One region of the Bacillus sp. LQ01 genome, then DNA from elsewhere that is predicted to be linked to it. Evidence: riboswitches for the same ligand, from Rfam matches in the RefSeq annotation. Region 1 holds a riboswitch; each other region holds the start of a gene.
What was found. A riboswitch is a leader RNA that binds a small molecule or an ion and turns the genes downstream of it on or off. The one in region 1 is predicted to bind S-adenosylmethionine.

Region 1 (4,943 bases):
GATAACTGTAGATCCTAGCGTGTTCCATGAAGAAGCCGCTGCTCAAGAAGTAGAAAAAAATACATTCGCTGAAAAGATGGAAAATAGCATTATTATTACACTTTGCGTTGGATTGTTAGGTCTCATTTATATTTTCAATTACTTTTATACGAAAGGTTTTAACCTTACTCTCGATATCGTGATTTTTATGTTATTAATTGCAGGTCTTATTTTCCACAGTACTCCGATTCAGTATATTCGCGCTTTTTCAGACTCTACGAAAAGTGCTTCTGGCATTTTACTTCAATTTCCGTTTTACGCAGGAATTATGGGCATGATGATTGGAGCAAATAGTGAAGGACTTTCACTTGGAGGAGCTATTTCTAATTTCTTTATTAGCATTTCAAATGAAACGACTTTTCCGCTCTTTACATTTTTAAGTGCTGGCATTGTTAACATTTTCGTTCCATCTGGCGGCGGTCAATGGGCTGTGCAAGCACCAATTATGATTCCAGCTGGCGCTGAACTTGGTGTACCTGCTGCAAAAACAGCAATGGCAATTGCATGGGGCGATGCTTGGACGAATTTAATTCAACCTTTCTGGGCATTACCAGCATTAGCGATAGCTGGTTTAGGTGCTCGTGACATTATGGGATTTTGTGTTGTGAACTTACTATATGCGGGTTTTATCATTAGTCTATGCTTCTTATTTATTTAAACGAAAAGCTAGTTTTATACTAGCTTTTTTACATAATAAATCACTTATTTCCCATGCAATTTATAATCTTCTCCCACTCTATCTCCGTAAGATGTAATGACTCAAATGCAAAAAAATCTTCGCAAATTTTTCCGATCAAGTGTGGATGTTCACTCAAAAAATTCCACTGTAACGCTTTAGGAAGAAAATATGTTTCATATTCTTTACTTCCCCGTACTACCTCATCAACTTCTCTTTGACAAATTCCTCTTATCAAGTAGTCATTTCTTAACTCTATTTGAATTTGCTGAAATGTTTTACTACATTTTTTCAATTGAAGTAAACACGTAACATACTTCCGAAAAAGTTCGCCGTCATACTGAACACAGTTTATAATACGGTCGACTTCATTCATAATGTACGAGCCTTTTCTTCTATTTGTAATAACCATTTTTCACGCTTTGATACTTTACTCGTTTTCACAGATTGAAACACTGAACGTTTTATATCGCGAATGCCACAAAAACGTAAAACACCTCTCTTCATCATAATCCAATTTGCTGATCGATATAATAGTGCGACGTACCATAACGGTGAATCTAGCGTATTAATCACCCACGCCTTCTTACCTTTCAATAAGCCTTTCGCCAGAGCCCCTTCATATTTATAAGCAAATCCAGCTACGAAAATACGATCGATAAATCCTTTTAAAATTGCTGGCATCCCCCACCACCATATTGGATAGATGAATAAAAGTGTATCTACTTCTTCTACTAACGTTCTGTACCGAGCTGTTTCTTCTTCATTTACTAAATCACGTCTTTTCTTCTCTTCATTAAATACGAGGACTGGATCAAATTGTTCTTTGTATAAATCAAGCAGCGTAACTGAATGATTTGTTTCCGGTAGTCCTTTTTGCACATGATTTAAAATCGCCGCGTTAAAACTTGAAGGATTAGGATGAGCGTATACAATTAGTACGTTCACTACATAACAACTCCCTCTATACGTTAAAGTTTCCCCTTCTTTAATAACTTCTCTACAATTTGTACGTTTTTCGAACTTTGCAATAATCGATTCAATAATATAAGTAATTCTTCTTTTTCTAAATCTTTCAGTTTCTCTTTAACTGCACTCTCACCAGCACCTTGCATATCATAAACAACTGCCGCCATATGCTTACAAAGATTCTCATATGGACATTCGCAGCTACTTTCTGAAAAATCTTCGAGATCGATAACTACTTCATAATTTCCTGCATTTCCAGTAACGAAAGCAAACACTTTTTTATCATGTATTTCAACATCTTCTACATGTCCATCTTCATAATATTCATATCCCTTATCTACAATGTACTTTGGGATCCATTTCGTTATATCTTTTAATAAGTAAGCGTACATAATTGTACCCCTTCCTTTAATTCCCTTTTGACTTCAAAAATCCTGTATGTTATTCTAATAACTGTCAAATAGCAAGTCTATATGACAAAACGACTGACACCTATTCGGCGAAGGTGTCTCTTTTCATTTGCAGCCGATATGAATTGCCTCTTTCAGGCACATTTAATTTTTGACACTACACACTCAACACCATTCCCTGTATCAGGCTGCTTTAGCAGTCTTTTACTCTACATACTCCGTTATTTTAAGAAAAAAAGAGAGCTTAGCTCCCTTTTCTCGCCTTATACAATACCCCTTTTTCAGCATAGAGATATTCATCAGCTAATGTAATTTTCCCATCCAGTTTTAGTTCGTCTAATAATCTTGATAAATAAAATTGATGCAACATCTTTTTCGTGAATTTTCCTTCATGATGCGAAACGATATGTTCTTGAATATCTAACAATGATATCGGCTTATCTTGCTCTATCATATATTCATAAACTGTACTACGCAGTTTTACGTATTTTTCGAGTGTCACAGTAATGCGCAACCCCTTTCTTCTTAATATAAATTTTCGTAATCGGTTTTTTTGCAATAAAAAAACCTCTCCGATAAGAAGAAGTTACGTATATATCTTCGTCTTATCTCCCAGAACAAATATGTTCTGCTGGAATTAGCACCTGCATCGCGGTTGCTGGGTTTCATCGGGCCAGTCCCTCCACCTCTCTGGATAAGAAAATATTCACTTAATTCTTACTATACGTAATTCCACTTTAATTGTCAAATAAATATAACAAATTATATTTTCTTCCTTACTGTTCATAGCAAGGAGGATTATGAAATGCATCAAAATGCTCGCGGATATGTACAAGATTCTTTTCAATCATTACAAGAAGCTAAAAATTGTTTAGAAGAAGCGCTCGAAACAGTTGAAAAAGATTTTAATCGCGCTCGTATTGAACAATCACTTTATGCTGTTGAACAAGCTATTCAACGTTGCGAGTACACCGTTCACATTTTAGAAAAAGATTAAAAACTTCCCATCAATTGATGGGAAGTTTTTTCAAATGGCATACTTCATAATTATTGCCGTTATGATTAAAAAATATACAGAATTAGCAATTTCTAAAATTCCTACTTTTATAATAGAAATTTTTTTGCCATACAACACAATTGCTCGAATGGCACTTGGTATAAAAATAAGAGAACACCAGGGATTAATCACAAATATGATTATTGTTAATACGATATGATATCCCCAAGATATAAGACGATACTTCGGGTTATTTTTTTCACGAATCATCGTTTTCACATAGAACGTACTACCTAAAAAGTATAAAAATGAAATAAGTGCAATGAATATAGCTGTATGATCGATTTGCTTCATTGAAAAGTAATAACTAATTAATCCACCGATACAAAACACAATAATCGCACAAATATCATTTAATAGTGCTCTTTCATTTTTTTGACGAGCGTAATACATATTCACTATAAATAATGGAATCATTACTATTACGAATAAAAGAATTCGCCACTCATATAATAAAGAAATCATCCCAAATAGGAACGCAATGCTGAAATAAACAATGGCAGCTTGTAAAAACTCTTTTTTTCGTCTTTGCTTTATGTACGTAAGAAATGGATACGTGGCTAAATAGATAAAAAACCACGCTAAAAACAATGGAATATGATAAATAGTAGGTTTCCCAAGTATGACACTTAATAAAAAAGGAATAACAAGCATAGCCCATGCACCATGTTGCTTCGGAATAACTAACTTCATTAACTATACACCTCACTTTTGAAAAAAGTTCTCACCTACCATTATACAAATAATTTTATATAATAACGGATGTATATTAAATCGATTTTTTGACAAAAAAATGCTCCTTACAATATGTAAGAAGCATGAAAGAGGCAAACGAATATGTAAGTCGCGACCCTACCTTATATGAGTATGCTTTTCTATGTCACGTTATGCTCATCTAATATACCGTATTTCTTTTTAAATCTTGTAAGAATCGTAATCCATGAAGTACTAAATAGTAATAAGAAAATAACATTCGAAATCGCATGGCTCAAATCAAAGTAAAAACTTGCGATATAATACGAAATGACAGTTTCCCACGTTGCTTCTCGTATAAAACCGAGAAGGCCCCAGAAATTCATAATCCAGCCAAATAAAAAGCCAACAATTACTCCGTAAAGAAGTCTTCCCCATAGCTTTTTCATAAAAAATGTATTACGAAGTAGACCTGCTATAAAACCAATCATGCCCCACGAAAACATTTGCCACGGTGTCCACGGACCTTGTCCTAAAAAAATATTAGATACAATTGCTGCTGTAGCACCAATCATAAAACCAGTTTCACTTCCAAATACAATTGCAGAAACGATAATGACAAAAGAAGTTGGTTGTACACTTGGTAAAATAGAAAATGGCACCCGGCTTACTGCTGCAATTGCCGCTAATACAGCAACGAGAACAATTTCACGTGAAACAAACGCCTTTCTTTCAAAACGGATATAGAAAGGTAACATAATAACCGCTAATATAAACAAACTACTTAACATGTAATAACCGTCCATGACAAGTGTCGTAAAGAGTAATGTGCCGATTATTACTGCAAAGATACATATTATGAATGCAACATATCGTTTGGACAAGCTTCGTACACATCCTCCCACGTTAATGCATATGGCAATTCTTTTCGAATGAATCGGTTAATAGATGTTGTATAAAAGAAGTTGCCGCTAAAAAATTCTTTCGGTGCATCATTCATAATGACTGTTCCATCAAATAGCATCATACATTGATCAACGTATTTCGCTGTAAACTCAATATCATGCGTTGCCATTACAATTGTTGTACCTTCTTTTTG
Region 2 (4,943 bases), 740 kb from region 1:
TGCAAAGAATGATCCTTTTGGAATGTCTACATTCCAACCAATTGAGTGACAGGCTGAAATAAGAGCGTTTCTTCGAGATTCGTAACTATTTACAAGGTCTATTACGCAAGACTGTGAACTTAATAGCGCTTCTCGAGCAGCATCTTGAACTGCACCGAATATACTAACATACATATGATCTTGTAATAGGTTAATTGTTTCAATCACACTTTCATTCCCTACAGCAAAAGCGATGCGCCAGCCAGCCATATTGAAAGTTTTTGATAATGTGTAAATTTCAATTCCTATATCTTTCGCACCATCTGCTTGCAAGAAACTAACAGGTTTTTGACCATCAAATCCGATAGCGCCATAAGCAAAATCGTGAACAACTAATATATTATGTTTATTAGCAAAGTGAATGGTTGCATCAAAAAAATCTTTTGATGCAGTAGCACCGGTAGGATTATTTGGATAGTTTAAAAACATTAATTTTGCACGCTCTGCAATAGAGTCATCAATGTTCGTATAATCTGGTAAAAAGTTATTTTCTGCAATAAGCGGCATTGTTTCAAAGTGTGCTTTTGCTAAAGCAACTCCGGATAAATAATCTGGATAACCTGGATCCGGAACGAGAATCGTATCACCAGGATTTGTAAAACAAATCGGTAATTCTACTAGTCCAGCCTTCCCGCCAAACAAAATAGCAACTTCAGTTTTTGGGTTTAATTCGACGCCGTATTCACGTTTATAGAATGTAGCCACGGCTTCCTTTAAGCTTTCATGTCCGCGAAATGGCGGATATTTATGATGAATGGTCTTTTCGGCAGCATCTTGTAAAGCTTTTACGATATGCTGCGGTGTTGGTTGATCTGGATTACCTTGACCTAGATTAATAACATCGTGACCAGCTGCAACGACTTTGTTAACTTTTGCAACAAGTGAAGCGAAAAATTGTGTTGGCAATGATGTTACTATCTCAGAAGGTTGAAATAATTTCATACTTTCCACCTCTTTTGAAAGTTGTTACAATTCTAGTGACAAATGATATAATCTTTCCAGTATTTTGTAAAGAAAAAAATAAGAATGGGGCTGAAAAAATGAAAGTCGCATGTATTCAAATGGATATTGTTTTTGGAGATGTAGAAAAAAATATTGAGAATGCTAAAAATAAAATAAGCGAAGCTATGAAGGAAAGGCCAGATGTTATCGTCTTACCAGAACTATGGACAACAGGATATGATTTAACGAGACTTTCTGAAATTGCAGATAGGGATGGAGTGGAAACGAAAGAAAAGTTAATAGAATGGGCGAAGCAATATGATATACATATTGTTGGTGGTTCTATAGCAAAGCAAACAGAGCAAGGCGTTACAAATACGATGTATGTTGTAAATAATGAAGGACAGCTAGTCAACGAATATAGTAAAGTACATTTATTTCAGCTTATGGATGAACATAAATATTTAATAGCCGGTAATGGTACGGGCGAATTTAAGCTAGATGATGTCGAATGCGCTGGAACAATTTGTTATGATATTCGTTTTCCAGAGTGGATGCGTGTCCATACTGCTAAAGGGGCAAAAGTATTATTTGTTGTAGCAGAATGGCCATTAGTTCGTTTAGCACATTGGCGTTTGCTATTGCAAGCAAGAGCAGTTGAAAATCAGTGTTATGTTGTTGCGTGTAATAGAGCAGGAAAGGATCCAAATAATGTATTTGCGGGTCATTCTTTAATTGTGGACCCTTGGGGTGAAGTTGTAGTAGAGGCGAATGAAGAGGAATCAATTTTATTTGGAGAGCTTGAATTCGAGAAAATTAAAGAAGTACGTAAAGGAATTCCGGTTTTTGCGGATCGCCGTCCAGAATTATACAAATAAAATGTTGACAAGTGATTTTTATTCTTGGTATAGTCTTCAACATAAAGTTAAAAATTCAAAAAATTATACAACTCTTATCAAGAGCAGGTGGAGGGATTTGGCCCGATGAAGCCCAGCAACCGACCGTAATACCATTGTGAAATGGGGCGTTTATTACGCCAAAAGGCACGGTGCTAATTCCAGCAGAAAGTAAAACTTTCTGGCAGATAAGAGGGGAGAAGATAAACTTCAAACCTCTTTCTTAGTGGAAAGAGGTTTTTCTATGTTAGAAAAACCTCTGAATTTAAAAAGGGGGAGAAGACGATGGGATATTATTCATTAACAGAAATAACAGCTGTACAATATGCGAAAGATCATGGCTATTTTGAAGCGAAGGCAAATGTCGTTTGTCATGAAATTGGAGACGGAAACTTAAATTACGTGTTCAAATTAGATGATGGAGAGAAATCCATTATAATAAAACAAGCACTGCCTTATGCGAAAGTAGTTGGTGAAAGCTGGCCATTGTCTATAAAAAGAGCAACGATTGAAAGCAAGGCATTACAAATTTTTGCGCAGTATGTACCGGATTATGTTCCAGTAGTGTACAGTCATGATGAAGAGTTAGCGATAACGGTAATAGAAGACTTATCAAGACTAACAATTACAAGAAAAGGATTAATAGACGGAGAAGAATATCCGCTTTTATCCCAGCATATCGGCCGTTTTCTAGCACATGTTTTATTTTATACTTCAGATTTTGGTTTACAGTCAGAAGAGAAGAGGGTACTAGAAGGTACCTTTGTAAATCCGGACCTTTGTAAAATTACAGAGGATTTAGTGTTTACAGATCCGTTTGGACATTATGATACAAATGATTATGAGCCAGATTTACAGCTCGTGGTTGATGAACTTTGGAGTGATAAAACTTTAAAACTAAAAGTAGCACAATATAAATATAAGTTCTTAACAAGAAAAGAAACTCTTATTCATGGTGATTTACATACTGGTAGTATTTTTTCGTCACCTTCTGAAACGAAAGTGATTGATCCAGAATTTGCGACATATGGCCCATTTGGATTTGACATAGGTCAATTTATTGCAAATCTATTATTAAATGCTTTATCTAGAGAAGAAGAAAAAAGAAGTGTACTATTTTTCCATATAGAAAAGACGTGGAGTTATTTTGTAGAAACTTTTACAAAGTTATGGATTGGAGAAGGTGTAGAAGCATATACGAAAGAAAAACAATGGTTACCAATTATTTTGCAAAATATCTTTACTGATGCAGTTGGATTTGCCGGATGTGAACTGATTCGTAGAACAATTGGTTTAGCTCATGTAGCAGATTTAGATGAAATAGAAAATAAAGAAACAAGAATTCAAGCTAAGAAACAAGCGCTATCCTTAGGTAAAGAACTAATAAAATATGAATCTAAAAGTGCTGATCTTCAACTGTTTCGAATATTATTTCAACAGACAGTTTCAGGGGGCGTAAAAGCGTGAGTACAATTGTTACTGTTCCGAGATCTGTAAGCTGGAAAGGTGATGCAATTGCGGTATTAAATCAAACGAAATTGCCGCATAGCACAGAATACAAAACATTGACGACTATTGAAGAGGTTTGGAAAAGCATCGTAATGTTAGAAGTACGAGGAGCGCCTGCAATTGGAATTGTAGCTGCATTTGGCTTGGCGCTTGCATCAAAAAAATATAACACTGTACATATTGAAGAATTTCAAAAGAAGTTTAATAGAGATTGTAATTATTTAGGAACGTCACGCCCGACAGCAGTAAATTTATTTTGGGCAATTGATCGTATGAGAGAATCTATTCGAGAGATTACTACAATAAAAGAAGCACAAAAAACATTAGAAGAAGAAGCGCTTCGCATTCAGCAGGAAGATGAAGAGGTGTGCCGAAATATTGGGGAATATGCGTTAACATGTTTTAAAGATGGCGATAATATTTTAACAATCTGTAACGCTGGAAGTATCGCAACTGCCAGATATGGAACTGCATTAGCTCCCTTTTATATTGGAAAAGAGAAAGGTGTGCGTTTACATGCATATGCGTGTGAAACGAGACCAGTTTTACAAGGTGGTCGCTTAACGACCTGGGAATTGAAGCAAGCAAATATTGATGTGACCCTTATTACAGATAATACTGCAGCTCATGCTATTCAAACGAAAGAAATAAATGCAATTATTGTAGGGGCGGATCGAATTGTCGCAAATGGAGATACGGCAAATAAAATAGGGACAATGAATTTAGCTATTTTAGCAAAGCACTTTAATATCCCATTTTACGTTGCTGCTCCACTGTCAACATTTGATGTTACGAAAGAAACTGGAGCTGAAATTATTATTGAAGAAAGAGATGAAACAGAAGTTACGAAAATCTTTGGAAAACAAGTAGCACCAATTGGAACGGATGTTTATAATCCAGCATTTGACATAACGCCGAATGAATTAATTACAGGAATTATTACTGAGAAAGGTATTATACGCGGGGACTATAAACGAGAAATTGCATCATTATTTGAAAAACAAGCTAATACATAATAGCTTGTTTTTTTATGCCTAAATGCAGTGTTTTCTCTTACTTATATAATGAAAGGAGGGGAAGAGGATGGAAGAGTGGATCAAGATGATAGGTAATGTAGGGTTTCCGATTGTTGTAACATTATATTTACTCCACCGTATTGAAAGTAAACTAGAGGGGGTAATTGTTGCAATTGAGAAGCTCCCGCGGCAATTACTAAAGTACGAAGATCCTCGGGAATAAAAATAAAGTTTGCTCTTCTTGAGCAAACTTTATTTTTATTGAGCGGTATAACCACCATCTATAACAACAGCTTGTCCCGTTATACCTTTAGCTTTTTCACTCGCTAAAAACATCGCATAATCAGCGATTTCTTGTACTTGTAATAAGCGCTTTTGTGGGACGAGTGGATAAATAACATCTTCTAAAACATTTTCAAGTGGTACATTTCGTGTAGTAGCTAAGTCTTGTAGTTGATTACGTACAAGAGGGGTATCGACATAACCAGGGCAAAGGGCATTAACAGTAATACCATGCGTAGCACCTTCTAAAGCAGCAACT
Region 3 (4,943 bases), on a different contig from region 1:
GTTTCTTTTCATCTTTATCTTTCCCGCCACAAGCAGCTAACCCAAAAATTGAAGTTGAAATAAGTGCCGTAAGTAATAATTTTTTCATTTAAAATATCCTCCCGTTTTTATTATCGTTTATCTATTCGAGTCGTTAAACTATCACCAATCCACTGGATTAAAAATACAACTAGTAATACACAAATTGTCGCAACGATTGTTACATCGTTATTCCCTCTCTGGAATCCTTCTAAGTAAGCAAGTGTTCCAAGGCCACCAGCACCAACAACTCCCGCCATTGCTGTATAGCCTACTAAAGCAATTGTCGTAACCGTAATACCAGATACTAATGCTGGTAATGATTCTGGAATTAACACTTTCAAAATAATTGTGCTTGTTTTTGCTCCCATTGCTTTTGAAGCTTCAATTACACCTTTATCAATTTCGCGAAGTGCAATTTCAACCATTCTCGCGTAGAATGGTGCGGCTCCAATAATTAAAGCCGGCAGAGCTGCACTTGCTCCAAGAATTGTTCCAAGAAGAATCTTTGTAAATGGGATTAATAAAATAATTAAAATGATGAACGGTATAGAGCGGAATATATTTACGAATGCTCCAATCACCGTATTAATTGATTTGTTTTCCCATAAATTATCTTTTGCTGTCATGAAGAGTAACAATCCTAAAATTAGTCCTAAAACAAATGTCGCAAGGGCTGCGATTGCCGTCATATATAACGTTTCACCAGTTGCTTCTAACATTTGATTCCAATCAACATTTGCGAGTAACTTATCCATGTGCAATCACCTCCAGCTCTACTTGATCTTGATGAATTCCTTCTATTGCTTGCTGGATCGCTGTTTCCTCACCATTTAAATGAACAACTAAACTACCGTAAGAACCGTTATTCGTTTGTGCAATATTTCCTTGCAAAATGCTAACTTCTATATCACTGCGTTGCATTAATCGTTGAAGCACTGGTCTTTCTACAGCCTCACCGATAAACTGCAAACGAATTACTTTTCCATCTGGATATTTTTCAATTAAATTTTCAATTGTTTCATTTGTATCTTCAGAATCTGTTAACTGCTGTACAAATCGTTTCGTAATATCTTGCTTCGGATTACGGAATACATCAAGTACTGGACCTGTTTCTACAATCTTTCCTCTCTCCATTACCGCCACTCGGTTACAAATCTTTCGAATCACGTGCATTTCATGTGTAATGAGTACAATTGTTAAACCAAGACGCTTATTAATGTCTAATAGTAAATCTAAAATTTGATCTGTCGTTTCCGGATCAAGAGCTGACGTTGCTTCATCACATAAAAGCACTTGTGGATTGTTAGCTAATGCTCTTGCAATCCCGACGCGTTGCTTTTGTCCTCCACTCAGCTGAGATGGGTACGCGTCTCCTCTTCCTTCTAATCCAACAAGATGAATTAATTCATCAACACGTTTTCTTCTCTTCGCTTTATCAACACCTGCAATTTCAAGTGGAAACTCAATATTTTCACGTACAGTTCGTGACCAAAGTAAGTTGAAGTGTTGAAAAATCATTCCGATTTCTTGTCTTGCCTTACGAAGTTCACTTCCTGTAATTGCTGATATAACACGATTCGCAATTGTAATTTGGCCAGAAGTCGGTTTCTCTAACTGATTAAACAATCTGATTAACGAACTTTTTCCAGCGCCGCTATATCCAATAACACCAAATATTTCGCCTTTTTCTATTTTTAAATTGGCGTTATCTACAGCAGTGACATCACCGCTTTTCGCCTTATATATTTTCTTTACGTTCTCTAATAGAATCATGATGTTCACCCCTTTTTTGTTTGGATCGACTCCGCAATTTTTTATTTTTAATGCGTGTAGTCCACTGTTATCATTACTTTTATTATTTGAATGTCCTCCACATTCAAACAATAAAAAAACCTTTCTGCTTTAGAGAAGCAGAAAGGTTTATATGCGTATATAACAACATTATCCCTCTCTCTCATCTCTCAAAGCATTCGCTTTGCAGGAATTGGCACCATTTCAACATAAGTTGACGGTTGCCGGGCTTCACAGGGCACAGTCCCTCCACCTCTCTTGATAAGAGAAATCAGATTCAATTTTCGTCTGATTTGAAATTTATGAAATTGTCTATATTTTATGACTTGAATTGTATCAATATACACTCACCATGTCAACAGAAATTTTCGCAAAAAATGAAACTTCAGAATTTTAAGCACCTACTGACATCGGTTTACATATATGAAACATCGATTCCACTAATAACATCGTTCGGTACGTTCCTGAATATTGTACACGTCCATCGTTCATTAACATTTGCAATCGTACATTTCCATTCACCAATTGTTCTATATCCTTTTCATCTAAGCAAATGATTTGTTCCGTTCCTCTTTCCTCATGTACCAGCTCTATATAATCTCTTGAAATTTGTAACGAACAACTTTCATCTCCAAAGCGAAAATTAACAGTTTTTTCTTCTTGTCTTAAAAGCGGTTCTAAATGATATTGACCATTAGCGTAATTTACAAATGATTGAAGCAAAGAATATAATCTCACCCTAAATCACATCCTTCATATCACTTTCTATTACATACCATTCCCTCTCACTAAAGAGCAATCCTGTTATTTTCGCTCGACAAATACTGTATCCACCCTGCATCTCGACATATTTCCCAAGAAATATGTCGAGGCGGCAAAAATTTTGCCGCCTACTTTAATTCCGTATATAAATATTCAACCGAATGAAATGCGTATATCTTCTTCATCAGTGTCCCATTTTCAAAAACAAGTAAACAAGGTACACTTTCAATCCCATACTCTTTCGCTAAATACGGAGCATAATTTAAATCTAACATCCCAATTTTGAGGCCTTCAATTGTCATCTCAACAACTGTTAACATCTTTTTTGCTAATTGGCATGTTCCACACATTGGAGTATATACATATAATACTGTTTTTTCTTCGTTCTCTATTAGGGCTGTAGCTTCGGCTCCTGTCCAATCAATCACTTCTATCATTCCTTACCGTAAATATTCTGTATAAACGTCAATGTCGGCTCCCCATAATACATTTGCTAAGTGTGTAGATGGCGCAGTTGCCACTTCTCGGTACGAGCGATCAATATAGATATGCTCGGCTTGCGGAAATTCTTTTCGAAATTGTTTCCTTAACTTTTCTCCAGCATCATCAGCATCCACTAGCACATACACTTCCTTATCAAAAAACTGATCAACGAGCTCATCCATTTTCGACAAACCAATTGTACCATTTGTACAAACAATTTCCACCGGTTCACGAATAATAGATTCAATCTTTCTTCTATCTGATGTACCTTCTACAATAATGACTTTTTCTACATAAATCATATGTCATCACCCGATCACCATATACTATATAACCTTGAACTTAGTATATAGTATATTCGTTATTTTCATGTTGTTTCCTGTTTATTTTTGCAAAAGAAAAGCGGAAGCGGCTCGTTTAGAACAGGAGGGCATTGGAACTCCTGAACTAGAGGCGCCTTTTGCCTCAAGTGAAGGAGTGAAATGACCGACTGTTCTAGCCGCTGGAGCTAGACAACGAAAAGCGGAACCGACTGTTCAGCCCTGTTGGCTAAGGTTCTTTCGTACAGAAGATGCTTTTTGTCTTCTCGTACGGAAGGTTCTTAGACATGAAGGGCTAGGAGGTGGAGATGGACAATGAAAAGCGCAAGCGGCTCGTTTAGATTGTGAAGACTTATGAAACCTTACCACAAAACAGTTTTTCTCATAATAGCTTATTTATTTACATATAACTTGAATTTCATTATTTCACACAAAATAAAAAAGGACAGCACAAAGGCTGTCCTTTAGTCGACTATAATTAGTCTTGGTTTGTCATTTCTGCATATTTTTCTGCAGTTAATAACTTCTCAACTTGGCTTGCATCAGAAAGTTCAACTTTAACCATCCATGCACCCTCGTATGGAGATTCGTTAACAAGTTCTGGTTGGTCACTTAATTCTTCGTTTACTGCTACAACTTTACCGCTTACAGGTGCGTATAACTCAGAAACTGTTTTAACAGATTCTACGCTTCCGAATGGCTCGTCAGCTTCGATTGTTGCACCTACTTCAGGAAGTTCAACGAATACGATATCGCCTAGCTCACCTTGTGCAAAGTGAGTGATACCGATAACAACTTCATTACCTTCAGTTTTTACCCATTCGTGTTCTTCAGAGTAACGTAAATTATTTGGAATGCTCATGACTGTACCTCCAGTGAATGTATTAATTATGTAAAAATACCTTATTGGTACTTTTTCCACACACTTTCAAACTGCTCTTCGTTAAAACCAAGTGTTACATTCGTTCCATCTGTTACAATTGGACGTTTAATCAACATGCCATCAGATGCTAAAAGCTCATACATTTCGTCTTCGCTTGCATCTTTCAACTTATCTTTTAGACCAAGTTCACGGTAACGCATTCCACTTGTATTAAAGAATTTTTTTAATGGTAATTCACTTTTTTCATGTAAATTACGTAAATCTTCTTTTGATGGTGGATTTTCAACAATATGAATCATCTCATATGCTACATCGTTTGCCTCAAACCATTTCTTTGCCTTTTGACATGTGCCACACTTTGGATATGAATAAAATGTTACTGTCATAAATTCACCTACTTTTTTACTAACCTTTACCTTTATCATATAGAAAACGTTTTATTATTTCAAACCATTATTCGCTAAACTTTTACTTATTTCGTGATAATTTTTAATAATCCTGCGAATTTTTCTTATTTTTCCGCCATTTGTTAAGAAAAAAATAAATATATAAATTTTTTAGATTCTGCACCAAACATATATCTTAAACAAGCGTTTGATTAATTCTCCATTTTTCTTTCTTAACCTTTGAACTACAGGAGTTTCTTCCTACCGAACATACAGCTTAAACAAACGTTTGATTAA

Region 2: linked by a shared signal. The riboswitch ahead of mtnK (S-methyl-5-thioribose kinase) and the one ahead of AC22L0_RS20240 (hypothetical protein) in region 1 are both predicted to bind S-adenosylmethionine.
Region 3: linked by a shared signal. The riboswitch ahead of AC22L0_RS21125 (methionine ABC transporter ATP-binding protein) and the one ahead of AC22L0_RS20240 (hypothetical protein) in region 1 are both predicted to bind S-adenosylmethionine.

The regions. Positions count from the first base shown of each region.
Region 1 is NZ_JBYEZL010000002.1:1,522,591-1,527,533, reverse strand. Features, by position in the region: gene AC22L0_RS20260 (short-chain fatty acid transporter) at 1-697, shown strand, start outside; gene AC22L0_RS20255 (group-specific protein) at 738-1,091, opposite strand; gene AC22L0_RS20250 (NAD(P)H-dependent oxidoreductase) at 1,088-1,663, opposite strand; gene AC22L0_RS20245 (SWIM zinc finger family protein) at 1,687-2,076, opposite strand; gene AC22L0_RS20240 (hypothetical protein) at 2,339-2,596, opposite strand; SAM riboswitch class I at 2,697-2,795, opposite strand; gene AC22L0_RS20235 (hypothetical protein) at 2,900-3,091, shown strand; gene AC22L0_RS20230 (YwiC-like family protein) at 3,122-3,844, opposite strand; gene AC22L0_RS20225 (ECF transporter S component) at 4,027-4,728, opposite strand; gene AC22L0_RS20220 (ABC transporter ATP-binding protein) at 4,701-4,943, opposite strand, start outside.
Region 2 is NZ_JBYEZL010000002.1:782,857-787,799, forward strand. Features, by position in the region: gene AC22L0_RS16555 (pyridoxal phosphate-dependent aminotransferase) at 1-981, opposite strand, end outside; gene AC22L0_RS16560 (carbon-nitrogen family hydrolase) at 996-1,859, shown strand; SAM riboswitch class I at 1,931-2,072, shown strand; gene mtnK (S-methyl-5-thioribose kinase) at 2,163-3,344, shown strand; gene mtnA (S-methyl-5-thioribose-1-phosphate isomerase) at 3,341-4,402, shown strand; gene AC22L0_RS16575 (YvrJ family protein) at 4,470-4,625, shown strand; gene AC22L0_RS16580 (3-hydroxybutyrate dehydrogenase) at 4,661-4,943, opposite strand, start outside.
Region 3 is NZ_JBYEZL010000003.1:86,095-91,037, forward strand. Features, by position in the region: gene metQ (methionine ABC transporter substrate-binding lipoprotein MetQ) at 1-88, opposite strand, end outside; gene AC22L0_RS21120 (methionine ABC transporter permease) at 111-776, opposite strand; gene AC22L0_RS21125 (methionine ABC transporter ATP-binding protein) at 769-1,794, opposite strand; SAM riboswitch class I at 1,973-2,080, opposite strand; gene AC22L0_RS21130 (hypothetical protein) at 2,206-2,550, opposite strand; gene AC22L0_RS21135 (thioredoxin family protein) at 2,703-3,011, opposite strand; gene AC22L0_RS21140 (toprim domain-containing protein) at 3,015-3,359, opposite strand; gene gcvH (glycine cleavage system protein GcvH) at 3,856-4,239, opposite strand; gene AC22L0_RS21150 (arsenate reductase family protein) at 4,281-4,646, opposite strand.